One region of the Terribacillus saccharophilus genome, then DNA from elsewhere that is predicted to be linked to it. Evidence: riboswitches for the same ligand, from Rfam matches in the RefSeq annotation. Region 1 holds a riboswitch; the other holds the start of a gene.
The links. Region 1 has a riboswitch for glycine ahead of GZ22_RS12795 (amino acid permease). Riboswitches for the same ligand answer to the same signal wherever they lie in the genome.
Positions count from the first base shown of each region.

Region 2: linked by a shared signal. The riboswitch ahead of gcvT (glycine cleavage system aminomethyltransferase GcvT) and the one ahead of GZ22_RS12795 (amino acid permease) in region 1 are both predicted to bind glycine.

Region 1 covers NZ_CP008876.1:2,528,670-2,536,867, forward strand. The annotation lists gene GZ22_RS12770 (sensor histidine kinase) at 483-1,961, shown strand; gene GZ22_RS12775 (sensor histidine kinase) at 2,225-3,667, shown strand; gene GZ22_RS12780 (class I SAM-dependent methyltransferase) at 3,738-4,448, opposite strand; gene GZ22_RS12785 (DUF2268 domain-containing putative Zn-dependent protease) at 4,558-5,322, shown strand; gene GZ22_RS12790 (hypothetical protein) at 5,416-5,694, opposite strand; glycine riboswitch at 5,955-6,033, shown strand; gene GZ22_RS12795 (amino acid permease) at 6,155-7,504, shown strand; gene GZ22_RS12800 (suppressor of fused domain protein) at 7,600-8,175, opposite strand.
Region 2 covers NZ_CP008876.1:1,729,951-1,738,148, forward strand. The annotation lists gene GZ22_RS08725 (rhodanese-like domain-containing protein) at 1-338, shown strand, start outside; gene gcvPB (aminomethyl-transferring glycine dehydrogenase subunit GcvPB) at 376-1,839, opposite strand; gene gcvPA (aminomethyl-transferring glycine dehydrogenase subunit GcvPA) at 1,823-3,181, opposite strand; gene gcvT (glycine cleavage system aminomethyltransferase GcvT) at 3,196-4,296, opposite strand; glycine riboswitch at 4,363-4,449, opposite strand; glycine riboswitch at 4,453-4,540, opposite strand; gene GZ22_RS08745 (DEAD/DEAH box helicase) at 4,736-6,391, shown strand; gene GZ22_RS08750 (YqhG family protein) at 6,384-7,223, shown strand; gene GZ22_RS18240 (YqzE family protein) at 7,239-7,409, opposite strand; gene comGA (competence type IV pilus ATPase ComGA) at 7,603-8,198, shown strand, end outside.

The sequences.
Region 1 (8,198 bases):
CCACCTTTAGCAAGAGAATAATAAGGTTCTTGTATTGCGAAAGTGTAAATAAAGCTAATCCTTTCATGGGGATATACAAAAGCAATAGGTGAGTATTTCGAAAGAGGGTTCACAAGATTTATGGAATTCTGCTTCTTAACAGTACCCAAATTTTGCAGAAATAGAACCTGATTTTGACGAGAGGCTGCATGAGATGCTGATTATGGAGAATTGATTTTCTATCAGTTCTTATTGTAAATAGTTTGAGGTAATTATTTACAAATGTGTTTTTCTATGTCATAAAGCCACTGCTTTATGAAATATGTTGCTATAATATATAGGTAAAATGATTCACTGTGGTTGAACGGATATAAGAGGATAGATTCATGATGTGGCAGGCTTAAAGACCTGGTAATGGACGTTACGATCAGACATAACGTACGTAACGTATATATAAAAAATAATCCATGATGTGGATATCAAGCAGTTAGGGGTTAGTCGGAATGATTATTGGTATAGTAATATGTGCCATTGGATTGCTGCCATTGTTTTTAGCGTTGAGCATAAGCAAAGTGTACAATGAAACAAAGTTGTCGGTAGGGATGATTATTTGTATGATCCTAATCACAATCTGGCAGTTAGATATTGGAGTTCTTTATTTTAAGGATGTTTTGTCAGAAGATATTGTTCTATTTCTGTTCAAGCTGTTTCATGGAGGGTCAACTTTTATCCTGCCCACGGTATTGTATATGGCTTACTGGATCATCAATAATCAACCATCCGTAACGGAAAAAACGAATTGGCTTACGAAAATGTCTTATGCTCTTTTTACTAAAAAGGCACTTATTGGCTTCACTATATGGAGTATGGCGGTATACTTCATTAGTTGGACGAACTTAGGCATAACTGGTTTGGGTGTTGCCAATGCAAGATTTACTAGTAATCACTACTTTCCTGAGTATGGACCGCTATTATGGGTCTATTTTCTGCATATGGCTGCTATTGTATTTTTCTTGTTAGTCGTATGTGTATTGTCATTGAGAATTCGGAACTCACATTTTAAAAATTTCCTTATGGGTTTTTCATTCAACGCATTGGTGCTAATTGTACTAGGAGCTCTAAATTTCATTCCGTTAACTGGTCTTCTTACAAGCAGTATTGGTGTCATCATCTTTTCAGTGGGAAGCATACATATCTTCGTTAAATTTAATGTGGATTTGAAAATACATTCTTATGAATTAATGGAAAAACAGAAAAAACTAGATTATACAGGTCAGCTCACTGGCAGCCTGATTCATGAAGTAAAGAACACAAATGCTATTATTAAGAGTTTCTCAAGGTTGCTGAACAATAGCTACGACTTAACGGAAAGAGATAAGCAAACCTTGGAGATGATATGTAAATCATCCCAACATCTGGATCAACTGACAGACAATTATAGTGCCTACATGAAGGCCTCTTCATTACCTTTTAAAACAGAGGATCTAGTGGAAATTATCACAGAGTCTATTGAATTTTCAGCTGGGATGCTCCAAGAAGACAAGGTGGAACTGCAGTTCACTAATACATATTCGCCTCTGAATGTGTATCTGAATAGGACAAACTTAAAACAAGTCTTTATCAATTTGATCAAGAATAGTGTGGAGGCAATGCCGGAAGACAAGCCGGAGAAGAAGATAACTATCAGCACAGAGATCGATGATAAAAATATCATCATACACTTTATCGACACTGGTAAGGGCATACCCAAAGATAACTGGGTAAGTGTATTTGATCCATTCATCTCATTAGGAAATAAAAAGCGGGGGATGGGATTGGGTCTTCCCTTTGTGAAGAAAATGATGATTGAGCACTTAGGAGATATAAATATAGTTGAAAGCTCGCCGCATGGCACGCATTTTAAGCTTGAAATACCGCAAGAAGGTATGCTAAATGGTGGTAACTATCAAAAACCTATCGAATATCGATTAGATAATGCTTAGATAATCAGATTTTCATCTATGAAAGAGAAGCTCAACTTCGTAATGTTGAGCTTCTTTTAGTTTTATTTGCATCTGAATATGCGATTTAAACGGATGGACATCTGCTATAATGTATGGGCATAAGTTATGAAGGAATATATGAGAATAGTAGCTAAAGTTATTTGTGATAGCTCCTAATTCGTGTAATGGAATCCACATTACTTTGTACAAACGAGCACAGTCAAATCCATAATGTGGATTTCAACAGTTAGGGGTTAGCAGGTATGATTATTGGTATATTAATATGTGCCATTGGTTTACTGCCATTGTTTTTAGCATTGAGCATGAGCAAAGTTTATAACGAAACAAAGCTGTCGACAGGAATGATCATATATATGATCCTGATCACCATATGGCAGTTGGATATCGGAGTTCTTTATTTTAAGGATGTTCTGTCAGAAGATACGATTCTATTTCTCTTTAAGCTGTTTCGTGCGGGGCCGACATTCGGTCTCCCTATTGTATTATATGTAGCTTACCGGATTATCAAAGACCAACCATCAATGGTGAAAAAGGCGAATTGGCTGACGAATGTATCTTATGCTTTTTTCACCAAAAAAGCACTGATTGGCTTCACTATATGGAGTGCTATCGTATATGTGATAAATTGGACGGACTTAGGAATAAAAGGATTGACTGTTACCCAAGAAAGGTATACTGGTGTTTACTATTTTCCTGATTATGGGCCATTATTTTGGGTGTATCTCATACACATGGCTATCATTGTATTTTTCCTAATCGTTATGCCTGTATTGTCAAAGAGAATTCGAAACTCGTACTTTAAGAACTTCCTCATGGGTTTTTCATTCAATGCATTGCTGCTGGTCATACCAGGAATTCTGAACTTTTTCCCATTAACTGGCGTTCTTACTAGCAGCATCGGTGTCATTCTATTTTCAGTGGCAAACATGCACATTTTTGTTAAGTTGAATGCAGATTTGAAGATTCATTCTCATGAATTAATGGAAAAACAGAAAAAACTAGACTACACAGGTCAGCTGACTGGCAGTTTGATTCATGAAGTAAGAAATACAAACGCTATTATTAAAGGTTTCTCAAGCATAATGGACAAAAATGGTTCTCTTGATGAGGGAGATAAACGGAAACTGAAAATGATAGGTGATGCATCGGACCATTTAGAGCAGCTGACAGTTAATTATAGGGCATACATGAAGTCGTCTGCATTGATGTATAAAACAGAGGATCTTGCGAAAATAATCCGGGAGTCTATTGAATTTACAGCCGGAATGCTGCAAGAAAACAAAATCCAGTTGGAATTCATAAATATATATTCACCACTGAATGTTTATCTGAATAGGACAAACTTAAAACAAGTCTTTATAAATCTGATCAAAAATAGCGTGGAAGCAATCCCGGATAACAGGTTAGAAAAGAAGATAACAATCAGTACAGAGATAGACGATAGGAATATCATCATACACTTTATCGACACTGGGATGGGTATACACCCTGAGAACTGGTTGAATGTATTTGATCCCTTTATTTCACTAGGAGAGAAAGAGCAAGGAATGGGATTAGGCCTAGCCTTTGTGAAGAAGACGATGATCGAACATTTAGGGGATATCAATATAGTAGACAGTTCACCGAATGGTACGCATTTCAGGCTTGAAATACCACAAGAAGGAATGCTGAATGGTGGTAAATAACATTTGATAATCCTTAGATTAATAATATGAAAAAGAAGCTCAACATCTTAGCGTTGAGCTTCTTTTTGTATCAACAGCATCTAAATATCCGAAAACCCAGTATATCTTTATTTTGCTGCATAATTTCCTCGTGTTTTCCCAATATCTCTAACAATGCATCATCGATCGTTTTGGATAGAGCATAATCAGCTGCATGCTGTTCATCAACCTGTTCCAAGCCTGGTTGATATTTTGTTATATCGATTCGCTGAAATCCACCATCTCTAAAAGCTTTCACCCATTCATCCTCTGTGAATAATTGCGGGAAGTTGTAAAAATCCACAATCTGAGAACGTTCTTCTTCTGAGATTGTTTGCTCTAGTACAGTTTCGATTGCGATTAAACGGCCGTTCGAATTCAGCACTCTTTTAAGCTCAGGAAGCGTGGAAATAAGATTGGTAAAGGAAATGACGGATTCGGATAGAACAATATCAAAATGTTTATCTGGGTAGGGGAGATTTCTTGTGTCTCCAACTTTGGCATCAATCGTGAGATCTAAGGATGAAAATCTTTGCCGGGCTTTCTCCACCATGATGCTGTTGTTGTCTAAGGCACTAACACTGCAGCCGTATTGCTGTGCAAGATAGGCGGCAGTCTGCCCGGTACCGCATCCAACCTCGAGAAGTGCTGTATCGCCATTGATTTTTTCCTCAGCTAAAATTTTCTTTGTTAACTGCAGTCCGCCGGGATGCGCGCCGCCGACTCCAAATAGTGCGAGGCAATCAAGATATGTGTAATTCAAACGTAACCCCTGCCTTTGTATGACATCATTGCAATATGCTATGAATAGAGAAAAGTTTTGTGCCAATAGCCTTCATGCTGAATAAATTGGTGTTGTTAGGGGGAGAAAAATGAGCGTAATCAGAACGGATGAATGGCTGCTTGAGCATTATGAGGATCCAATAACATTATGCGAGAAGCTGACAGAACTTTTTACTGATGCTTCTGCTGAAGAAATATATGATTACTTCATACGACATGGCATGTACCGCCCGTTAAAGAAGAAGAGGAAGCAGCTTGAAGATAAGGTGTGGGAAGTCGTGCAGCAGGACGAGGTTTTTCTGCAAAAGGTGTGGGAAGGTCCAGATATACCTATCTATATATTCCCATCAGATGAACGTAATAAATGGATTCAAAAGCAATTGGGCGGGAAATCTGGTTTGGCATTCAAGGATAAGCTTTTTTTATTTATCTCACCAGAAAATACAGAAGACGAGATAAAAGCAATATTTACGCATGAGTATAACCATGTATGCCGGCTGAATCGCTTTGATAAAAGTGAAGAGAAGTACACGTTACTGGATACAATCGTATTAGAAGGGATAGCTGAAAATGCTGTTAGGGAGAGGTTAGGGGAGGAACTAACTGCAAGCTGGGCATCCTTTTATTCGGATAAGAAAATCGAGAAGATGTGGTCTGATTATATTGTTCCGAAGCAGCAGCTTTTGCGCCAGGATTATGAATATGGAGCCATTCTGTTCGGTTATCGAAACTATCCGAAGATGCTTGGGTATTGTGCTGGCTATTATGTAGTAAAAAGCTATATGGGAAGACACAGCTTATCCAGTAAGAGCTTGCTGGCTGTTGATGCTAGTGTTATTGCCAGCGATTTGTAAAGAGCCTATGTGGACATGAATAAAGCCCGGCTGCACCAATTCCAGGCTTTTTCATGCTGTCAATGACAAATCTATATTGAAACTGTTATATAGTTAGATCCAGAATAGTGAAAGCAAGGCTATTCCTGCGATGGCTCCAAAGGCTACTCCAAAACCAAAGCCAAAGCCTCGGCCAAAACCGCCGCCATAACCTCCATAACCTCCATAACCGAAACCGCCAAAATTTCTGGAGCGGCCCATAGGCTGCAAATAAACACGATCTCGGTCTACACGCTGGATGATCCCTCTATGAACTTTTCCGTCATGGCAACGAATTTCAACTGCTTTACCGCTATATCTTTGGCATAATGAACGATATTGTCCAACTGACATATCTTCACCTCCATCATTTAAGGATACAGGGTATTATATGCCCTGGATAAAATATCGAAGGGTACATGTATCTTAGGGGTTTAGCGGATTCTTGGTGAACAGCATCTAAAATGTTGAAATGTAGCTGTAAGCGTTCATGACCAGCTGAGATGAAAATTGGATTTGACAAAAAATCTAACAAGGAATAGAATAATCACTATTCAACAGAATCTAAATAACTTAATAATAAAGCTATGAATGCTATGGATCACACTATAGCAGGAGCAGCTTCTGGAGAGACCGCTTTTTACGCGGCGCCGAAGGGTTCACAATCTCAGGCAAACGGACAGAAGAGTATCGGATATGTATTTGTGTTATGCTGCGCGAGCATGATCAATAGTATTTGTTATTCTTGTGATCAAGAGATTGGAGAACATCCAATCTCTTTTTTTATTGGGTTAAATTGAAGGAGGAACTAGATTTGGCACAACAAGAGTTAAAGAGGGACTTATCCAACAGACATGTGCAGCTAATTGCCATTGGCGGTACGATTGGTACCGGACTATTTTTAGGTTCCGGGAAAGCGATACAGCTGGCAGGACCCTCGATCATCTTTGCTTATTTGATTGTAGGTATAGCACTGTTTTTCGTGATGAGAGCGCTAGGGGAGCTGCTATTATCAAAAGCAGGCTATCAATCTATCACAGACATTGCCGAAGATTATCTTGGACCTTGGGCATCGTTTGTGACAGGATGGACATATTGGTTTTGCTGGATAATGACAGCGATGGCGGATGTAATTGCTGTCGGGGTGTATGTGAATTATTGGTTTGATATTCCGCAATGGATACCAGCAATTATCTGTGTAGTCGTTTTATTAGGGCTTAATTTATTGACGGTAAAGCTATTCGGAGAATTGGAGTTTTGGTTCGCCCTGATTAAGGTAGTTACGATTCTAGCATTGATTGGTATCGGCATTGTACTGCTGGTGATCGGATTCAAGACTGATGCAGGAACCGTATCAGTTACAAATCTGTGGGAGCATGGCGGACTATTTCCAAATGGAATCTCTGGTTTCTTACTTGCCTTCCAAATGGTCGTCTTTGCATATGTGGGAGTGGAATTAATCGGGGTATCGGCTGCCGAAACAGCTAATCCGTCTAAGAACATCCCATCAGCAATCAATAAAATACCTTTACGGATTTTATTTTTCTATGTTGGAGCACTACTAATCCTATTAATGATAAACCCATGGACTGAGCTGAATGCAGCCGAAAGTCCATTTGTTAAGACATTTAGTCTAGTAGGAATCCCGATCGCTGCAGGCATCATCAACTTCGTCGTATTAACATCCGCAGCATCAGCAGGGAATAGCGGCATGTTCTCCACAAGCCGCACCTTATTTAATCTAAGTAAGCAAAACCAGGGACCGTCCCAGCTTGCTAAACTGAACAAAAAGCACGTCCCAGCGAACGCTTTGTGGCTATCTGCTATTGTCGTATCAGTAGGAGCACTCTTAAGCAAACTCATACCAGAACAAGCCTTTGGAATTGTCACAAGCATTAGTGCCATCTGTTTTATTTGGGTCTGGAGCATCATTCTTATTTGCCATATAAAATATGAGAAAACACGTCCGGAATTGCAGAAGAAATCAACTTTTAAAGCACCGTTTACACCGTTTGTGAATTATGCTGTGCTGGCGTTGTTTGCGGGGGTTCTTGTTATTATGCTGGTGGCTGATGAGACGCGTCCCGCTTTGTTATTGACCCCAGTGTGGTTTGTTTTGTTGTTTGGGTTGTATTGGGGGAGAGGTAAAAGAAAAACTATCTAAAATAACTTTAAAAACCTCATGACTTTTACCATGTGTCATGAGGTTTTTGATTATTTTTTATTCATAAGATAGCATCGATACTGGTTTTCGGAGTATTAAATAATAGAATTCCTATTTAAATCGAAGATATCAATATTTTTTTGTTCAAATAAATCCTCCAGAGCTTCTGTCCCTTCTTTGTCAGCATACAAGTACTCTTTTGTAGATATAGGAACAGCAAGAAGCCAAGTGACTTTTTTTTCCGGGAAGTCAATAGTTTCTAGCTCTTCCCATAGGAAAGGAGAAGAAAATAAGATATGCTCCATGTCATTCTTTGGATAGTACATTTTAACGACATCTGAGAATATCTCACCAGGCGAGACTGGTAACTGATTATTAATAATATTAAAGGCACAAGTTGAAAGTATATTTGGGAAAAACTCGAAAGTAGAAGCGCTGGCTCCTACAATTTCTACTCGTAAAGGTTTTTCCTCAACGGAATAACCAATTGAATAGTCGGATAACCCTATCGTGGAATATGACGTGATACTATTAAAAGGTCTGTCTAGAGCGGCTAGTATATCAATATTGCTATCATTATTATCATCCCAATATCTTGATACGTTAGGCTTTCCGCCGAAAATGCCTAAGGCAGTGCGAGCTATTATCTTATTCTCGTTTGTAATTGTCATAGTAAACCTCCAAAAGTTTTAGA
Region 2 (8,198 bases), 800 kb from region 1:
ATAGTGTAATCCGCTATTTCATTCAGAAGAAACACCTGAAAACTCTTACAGAGGAAGAATTCAAAGCTGGATACCGTAAAGCACAGCTGATTGATGTTCGTGAACCGAAAGAATTCGATGGCGGACACATTCTAGGTGCTCGCAATATCCCGCTAACCCAGCTTCGCTACCGTTTGGCTGAAATCCGCAAGGACAAGCCTGTTTATATGTATGACCAAAACGGTACACGTACTGTTCGTACTGCAGCAATGCTGCACAAAAAAGGTTATCAGGATCTTAATCAGCTAAAAGGCGGTTTTAAAGCCTGGAGCGGTAAGATCAAACGAAAAGGCGAATAAAAGAGCTTTGCACATCATCATGTGCAAAGCTCTTTTTTTATTCTGGTATATAACGAAGAATTGGCTTTCTGGCAGCAGTCGTTTCATCCATTCTGCTCACTACCGTCGTATGCGGTGCTTCTTGCACGATTTCTGGATTACTTTCAGCATCCGCTGCAATTTCCAGCATCGTATCTATGAAACTATCCAGAGTCTCTTTTGCTTCTGTTTCGGTTGGTTCAATCATCAGTGCCTCTTCCACATTAAGCGGGAAGTAGATAGTCGGTGGATGATAACCGAAATCAAGAAGTCGTTTAGCGATATCAAGTGTACGGACACCAAGCTTTTTCTGTCTGCGTCCGGAAAGAACAAATTCATGCTTACAGTGCTGTGTGTACGGCAAATCAAATGCTTCACTCAGACGGCGCATCATGTAATTAGCATTCAGGACAGCATATTCACTTACACGTTTCAGCCCTTCTGGTCCCATCGTCCGGATATACGTATACGCACGAACATTAATACCAAAGTTTCCATAATAAGGTTTCACACGGCCAATAGAGTCTGGACGGTCTTCGTCAAGAATGATTTCTTCTCCTTGTCTGCGTACGACTGGCTTCGGAAGGAAAGCTGCAAGCTCCTCTGAAACGCCGACAGGACCTGATCCTGGCCCCCCGCCGCCATGCGGGCCGGTGAACGTTTTATGCAAATTCAAGTGCACAACATCAAAGCCCATATCTCCAGGTCTTGTATAACCCATAATGGCATTTAGATTCGCACCGTCATAATACAATTTACCGCCTGCTTCATGGACAATCTTGGCCATTTCCAAAATATCCTTTTCAAACAGACCGAGTGTATTCGGATTTGTAAGCATCAATGCCGCTGTATCTTCTCCAACAACGCGTCGCAAATCATCTAAATCAACTAGTCCTTCTTCATTGGATTTAACTGTTACAGATTCGAATCCAGCAACAGTGGCTGAAGCTGGGTTCGTACCATGCGCTGAATCCGGCACGATAACCTTCGTACGCTGTGTCTCACCGTTCTTCTCATGTAGAGCACGGATCATCATTAGTCCTGTCCATTCGCCATGAGCTCCTGCTGCGGGCTGCAAACTCACCTCGTGCATGCCGGTAATTTCTTTTAGCTGCTCCTGAAGATCAAACATAAGCTCCAGTGCGCCTTGGGCCGTTTTCGTATCCTGATATGGATGGACATGGCTGAATCCGTCCATTCGGATAACATCTTCATTAATTTTCGGATTATATTTCATCGTACAGGATCCGAGCGGATAGAATCCGGAGTCGACGCCGTAATTTCTTCTTGAAAGAGCTGTATAATGCCTGATGATTTGCAGCTCGCTTAGCTCTGGAAGTTCTGCAGGCTCACTGCGAATATAACTTGATTCGAATACCTCAGAAAGATCCGTTTCCGGAACATCCAGCGGCGGCAAGCTGTATCCTGTCCTGCCTGGTTTCGTTTGTTCGAATAACAATGGGAAATCAGTATTGTTTTGCATGAACTGCCGCCACCTCTCTTACGAATGTATCAATCTGTTCTTTTGTGCGCTGCTCCGTCACAGCAACAAGTATATGATTCTTCAAACGATCATCTGTCCGTCCCAAGTGATACCCCCCGATAAACCCTTGTGTAACCAGATAATCATTCAGTGCATCCGCATCGTCGTCTACTTTAATAACCAATTCATTAAAGAAGGCGCCTTGGAAGATGACTTGCAGCCCGTGTGCTTCAAGCTGCTTTTTCATATAAAGTGCTTTTTGTATATTTAAGTGTGCCATCTCAGCTACACCTTTTTTCCCAAGTGCACTCATTGCCACAGAAGAAGCCAAAGCGTTCAATGCCTGATTGGAACAAATATTTGACGTCGCCTTATCACGACGGATATGCTGTTCCCGAGCCTGAAGTGTTAGAACAAATCCACGTCTGCCTTCTTCATCCTTTGTCTGGCCAACAAGTCTTCCCGGCAGCTTACGCATCAATTTCGCTGAGCTTGCGAAATAGCCGCAATGAGGACCGCCGTATTGTGCCGGAATACCGAATACTTGCGTATCACCAACAACAATATCTGCTCCAAAGCTGCCTGGTGGTGTCAAGAATCCTAGAGACAATGGGTTACTTGAGACAACCATCATCGCTTTTGGCTGAGTATCTATGATTTTACGAATATCTGCTAACGGTTCGACCTGTCCGAAGAAGTTCGGATATTGCACGATAACACTTGCCGTATCTGCGTCTATTGCTTCTTCCAATGCTTGTAAGTCTGTCAAGCCATCCTTATGTGGAACTGTGACAATTTCTAAATGCTGTCCTCTTCCGTATGAATCGATCACCTGACGAGATTCTGGATGTACAGCTTCGGATACGACAATTTTCTTCTTCCTCGTATGACCAGCACTTAGTGTTGCTGCTTCCGCCAATGCAGTTCCGCCATCATACATAGAACTATTCGCTACATCCATTCCAGTCAGCTCAGCTATCATGGTCTGGAATTCAAAGATTGCCTGCAGCTCTCCTTGAGAAATTTCAGGCTGATAGGGCGTATACGCTGTATAGAATTCAGATCTTGAGATAACATGATCCACAATTGAAGGGATGTAATGATCGTATACACCCGCTCCAAGGAAGGAAGCATGTGTCTTCATCGTCACATTCCGACTTGCCAAAGCAGCGAGTTCAGCCTTCAGTTCACCTTCACTTTTCGGCTCTTTAATCTGAAGCGGTCCCTTCAAGCGAACTTCTTCCGGAATATCAGAAAAAAGCTCCTCCGTGTCTTTCACGCCTATCGTTTGAAGCATTTCTTCTTTGTCTTGCTCTGTCATCGGTAAGTACCTGAAATCCATGCTGTATCCTCCTTCTATTTCCGTTTATAGAATGGTGTTGCAACAACCTTGGCCTGTAGCCTTTTCTTTCGGATCTGCACGTCCACAATACTGCCTTCCTCGGCAGCGTCAACTTGTACGAGCGCAAGCCCGATATAACTATCCAATGTTGGTGACTTCGTTCCTGTCGTTACCTCACCGATTTGTTCTTCCCCGCTGAAGATTGGATATCCATGGCGCGGTATCCCTTTTTCCAGCATTTCAATGCCGACAAGCTTGCGCTTCGTTCCGTTCTCTTTTTGCTTCTTCAAGGTCTCTTTACCGATGAAATCGGCAGACTTGTTCGTTTTCACTGCAAATCCAATACCTGCCTCGATTGGAGTAATATCCTTCGACAGTTCATTACCATACAAAGGCAGATTGGCTTCAAAGCGTAATGTATCCCTTGCACCCAATCCAATAGGCTGAAGATTGTATGCTTGGCCTTTTTCCAGCAAAAGCTCCCAAACAGCTTTACCGCTTTCAGCTGGCCCATAAATTTCAAAGCCATCTTCACCAGTGTAGCCAGTACGTGAGACAAGAAAATCTCCTTTTGCACCTTTCAGCTGCACTGGATAAGCGAATCGGAAAAATGAAATTTCCGACAATTTCTCGTCTGTTACCTGCTGCAGGATTTGTTCCGCATGAGGTCCTTGCAGGGCAACCTGCATGTATGACGCCGATTTATTTTCGATGGTAACACCTTCTCTTTTATGAGAAAGCAGCCATTCGAAATCCTTTTCTGTATTGCTGGCATTCACAACCAATAAATAACGGTTCTCCTCCAGCATATAAACGATTAAATCGTCTACAGTTCCGCCATCCTTATAACACATTACACTGTACTGCGCTTTATTCGGAACGAGCAGTTCAATGTCATTTGTCAGGACAAATTGCAGGAAGTCTTTGCTCGCTGGTCCTTCAACTAAAATCTCACCCATATGGGAAACATCGAAAAGCCCGGCTGCTTGCCGCACTGCATGATGTTCTTCCTGGATGCTGCTGAAATGGACTGGCAGTTCCCATCCGCCGAAATCGATCGTCTTGCTGTTAGCCTGATAAGCAGGATAAAGCGGGGTTCTTCTCAACTCACTCATCATCTTGCTCCTCTCTTATGTACCTCGCAACAAAAAACAGAGCCACCTCGAAAAAGCTTTGAGGGGCTCTGTCCATTTACCAGAAAGTTTCTTATCGTCCTTGGACCATAGTTGCTTCTTGGGTGGCTTCTACTACGGAAGCACTCTCCAGAGTTGCGTCCTGTTGGAGTTCTTTTGCCTGAGAGATTCACTCAATATTTGCTCCTTCGGCGCCGCATATAGCGGTCTCTCCTCCAACATTCACTCGCGGATTATGAAATTGTAAAACGCGGGCATACTAACAGACAATCAACCTATAAAAAAGCAAAATCCAAACATTTTAATAAAAAATATTAATAATGTCTGGTTTCAGCCTCATTATAACATAACATTTTTAGAATGTGTCTATCTTTTTCAGCTTTTTAAATGAAACTCCGAAGAATAAGGAGATGAAATCACTATGCAGGTGCATATAAAAGATGATAAACCTTTCATCGACATGATGGATGATGTGTTGCAGCAAGAAGGAGAAAAAGCATCTTGGGAGCATTTCCAAATGGCGTATACAGCGGCCAAAGAAACGAATATTGATACGTTTACCGGGTTGGTTGCTCCCGGATATTTGCCACATATGACCTTCCATCCCCATCAGCTGGAAGCAAGCAGGCGAGTTGTGGAAGAAATGAACGGACGCGCCATTTTGGCAGATGAAGTTGGTCTTGGGAAGACAATCGAAGCAGGTCTCGTATTGAAAGAATTGATGATTCGCGGCTTGGTGAAAAAAGTACTCCTGCTCGTACCGGCGTCTCTTGTCAACCAATGGGTTAACGAATTGAACTCTAAATTCCATATACCAGCCGCTTCTCAGCGAAAGCAATATATTTGGGAGCACTATGATGTGATTGTCTCTTCCATTGATTTGGCAAAGCGCTCTCCTCACAGGGAAATCATCCTGGAGCAGGACTATGATTTCGTGCTAATCGATGAGGCTCATAAACTGAAAAACAGCCAGACAAAAAATTATGCTTTTATCCAGTCACTTAAAAAGAAATATTGTCTGCTGCTGACCGCTACACCTGTCCAAAACAAACTGAGTGATATTTATAATCTCGTATCCTTGCTTAAGCCTGGTTACCTTGGAAGCTATAAGCAATTCAAAGATACATATGGAGATGATCGAAGAGATGCAGAAGAGCATCATTATTTAAAAGAGCTCATACGCAAAGTGATGGTACGCAACCGACGTGAAGAAACAGGACTGCAATGGACAAAGCGAAAAGTGGAAACGATTTGGATTGATTTCACCGAACAAGAGCGGCAAGTGTATGAGAATATGCAAGATTCCACTAGCGCTGCAGCGACTTTCGCTAAAATAACTTTACTACGAGAGTTATGCAGCTCCAGGGAAGCAGCTTACTTGTCTATGAAAAAAATGGTGGAGGAAAACCCGGAAACCGGTAATACTTATTTGCCTGTGATGAAAGAAATTGAAAAGCTACCGCAGCACAGCAAGGCACTGAAAGTGGTAGAGCTGATCAAAGCTGCCCCACCGGGAGAAAAGTTCATCATCTTCACAGAATATCGGGCCACGCAATTTTACTTGCAATGGACGCTAAAGCAGCATGACATATCATCCGTTCCATTCCGAGGCGGCTTCAAGGCCGGTAAAAAAGATTGGATGCGCGAGCTCTTCGAAAAACACGCACAAGTTCTGATTGCAACAGAAGCTGGCGGCGAAGGTATCAACCTTCAATTTTGCAGCAACATGATTAACTACGATTTGCCTTGGAATCCAATGCGACTGGAGCAGCGCATCGGCCGGATTCATCGTTTTGGTCAGAAAAAGGATGTGCAAATCTTTAATTTTGCCGTACGCAATACACTCGAAGCACACATTTTGGAATTGCTTTATAAGAAAATTAACCTATTCGAGCGGGTGATCGGAAATCTCGATCATATCTTAGCCGAACTGCAAGTGTCTGATGTAGAAAAAGAAATCAAACGAATTTTCGCCGACTCCCGTTCCGAAGGAGAAATTAAAGTGAAATTGGATAATCTGACTGCGGTTATAACCGAGACAGGTGAACAGCTGGAAAGGGATAAATTACATGGATAGACACACACTCCATCAGTTTCTGAGGAAATTTTTCCTATCAAATGGCTGTCAGCTGTTAGAGGAAAAAGAAGGGTTGCTCCGGTTTCTTCTGACTCCAGAACTGGATGAAGAATTAATGAATCGGCCGTTTTATTGGCGTTATAAGAAAAGACTTGGTCAGGAAGGTGATCCAATGGAGCTAGCCCTCCTGACTGACCCTAATGAGACAGCAGAGAAAGCTGAACATATTCATTTTGGCAGTCCTCGTCTGCATAAGATCTTCCGTCTCATTCGTAACTCCGCTCAAGTTGCTCGTCTTTATGAAAAGGTGGACACTGCTTCACGAACACCGTTGTATCCGTGGCTCATCCGTAATTTAAGCGTGCATTTTTCAGGTGAACGCAAACGTACAGAAACACATTCTGTTGGATTACAGCTATTGAATGGGCAGCTGGCAACCGATTGGATGGAAAACTTTTCTCAAGTGGAATTCAAACAGCAAATCAGTGATCAATGTTATTGCCTCTCCCCTATCATCCGATATCAGAGCGGCTACCAGCGTATCAGTAGCTATATGCATACTTATCTGGATACTATCGATGATAGCTGGGTGAAGGAAACAGCAGAAACGCTCAAAAAAGAAGAAGATTTACTGGCGCATTTTTTCGATCAAAGCGCTCAGGAAGAGCTCGAACCGGAAATCCAAGAAGAAAGAGCTGCATTGTACAAGAATGAGCTCGATGCAGTTCATAAAAGACTAATCCCATCCATTCAAATGGAAACAATCAATGCAGGCATCTTCTATCTCTCTGAAGAAACTGCGCGAAAACTGCTCCATAAAAAAGAGGCCTGATCATGTTCAGGCCTCTTACTTTTTACGACTACGGAAGAACAGCTTGAAAGCAAATGGCAGAACACCAAACCACTTTCCGTGCAGCTGGTGTTTTTCTTTTTCCTTCTGTTTCTTTTCTTGCTTTGGTGCATCCATCTTTTTCACCAGCTCCTGCGTTACGAATCGGAAATAATCATTCGAAGACATGTGTTACAGCCTCCTCTTACTTTTACTTGTAGCGTAGCCAATTTCATTTCTTTCCATACAATTTGTATTAAGAAAGCTGTCTTAATGGGGAGAAATCTTTTTTACACGCCAAAGCATTTCTGATTCCTGTTTTTTCGAAGTATGACTGCTGTCATGAACTTATAGTATTGTAACTGCAAAGGAGGTGATATAAGTGCTGGAGAGCCCTTCAGTTTTTGCTGCAAATTTGATGGAAGAAGCGATACAGCAACAAGCATCTGACATTCATTTTACGCCAGAAGAAGACGAAACAAGCGTTTTTGTCCGGATACACGGAAAACGTGTCCTTCATAGCCACTTATCGACTCCGAGCTTTCGCAAGCTCATTGCATACTATAAATTCGTAAGTGGCATGGATATCGGCGAAATGCAAAAACCTCAGGATGGTGCAATGCCGTTTTCGTACAAAGGACAAAAGCAATATTCACTTCGTCTTTCAACTCTGCCGCTCAAGCAAACAGAAAGTTTGGCAATACGCATACTTCCCCAAAGTGAAGCTCCCTTGCTCGACCAGCTGTTTTTGTTTCGGTTTCAAATAAGTTTACTGCGGCAGATTTTAATGGAAAGTACAGGAATTCTTTTGTTTACAGGTCCGACCGGCAGCGGGAAAACAACGACAATGTATAGCATCCTGCAGGATTTGTTGCGTATCAAAGCATGTCAGGCTATCACTTTGGAGGATCCGATTGAAAAAAGAATGGAAAATATGCTGCAGGTGCAAGTGAATGAGAAGGCCGGCCTTACGTATCA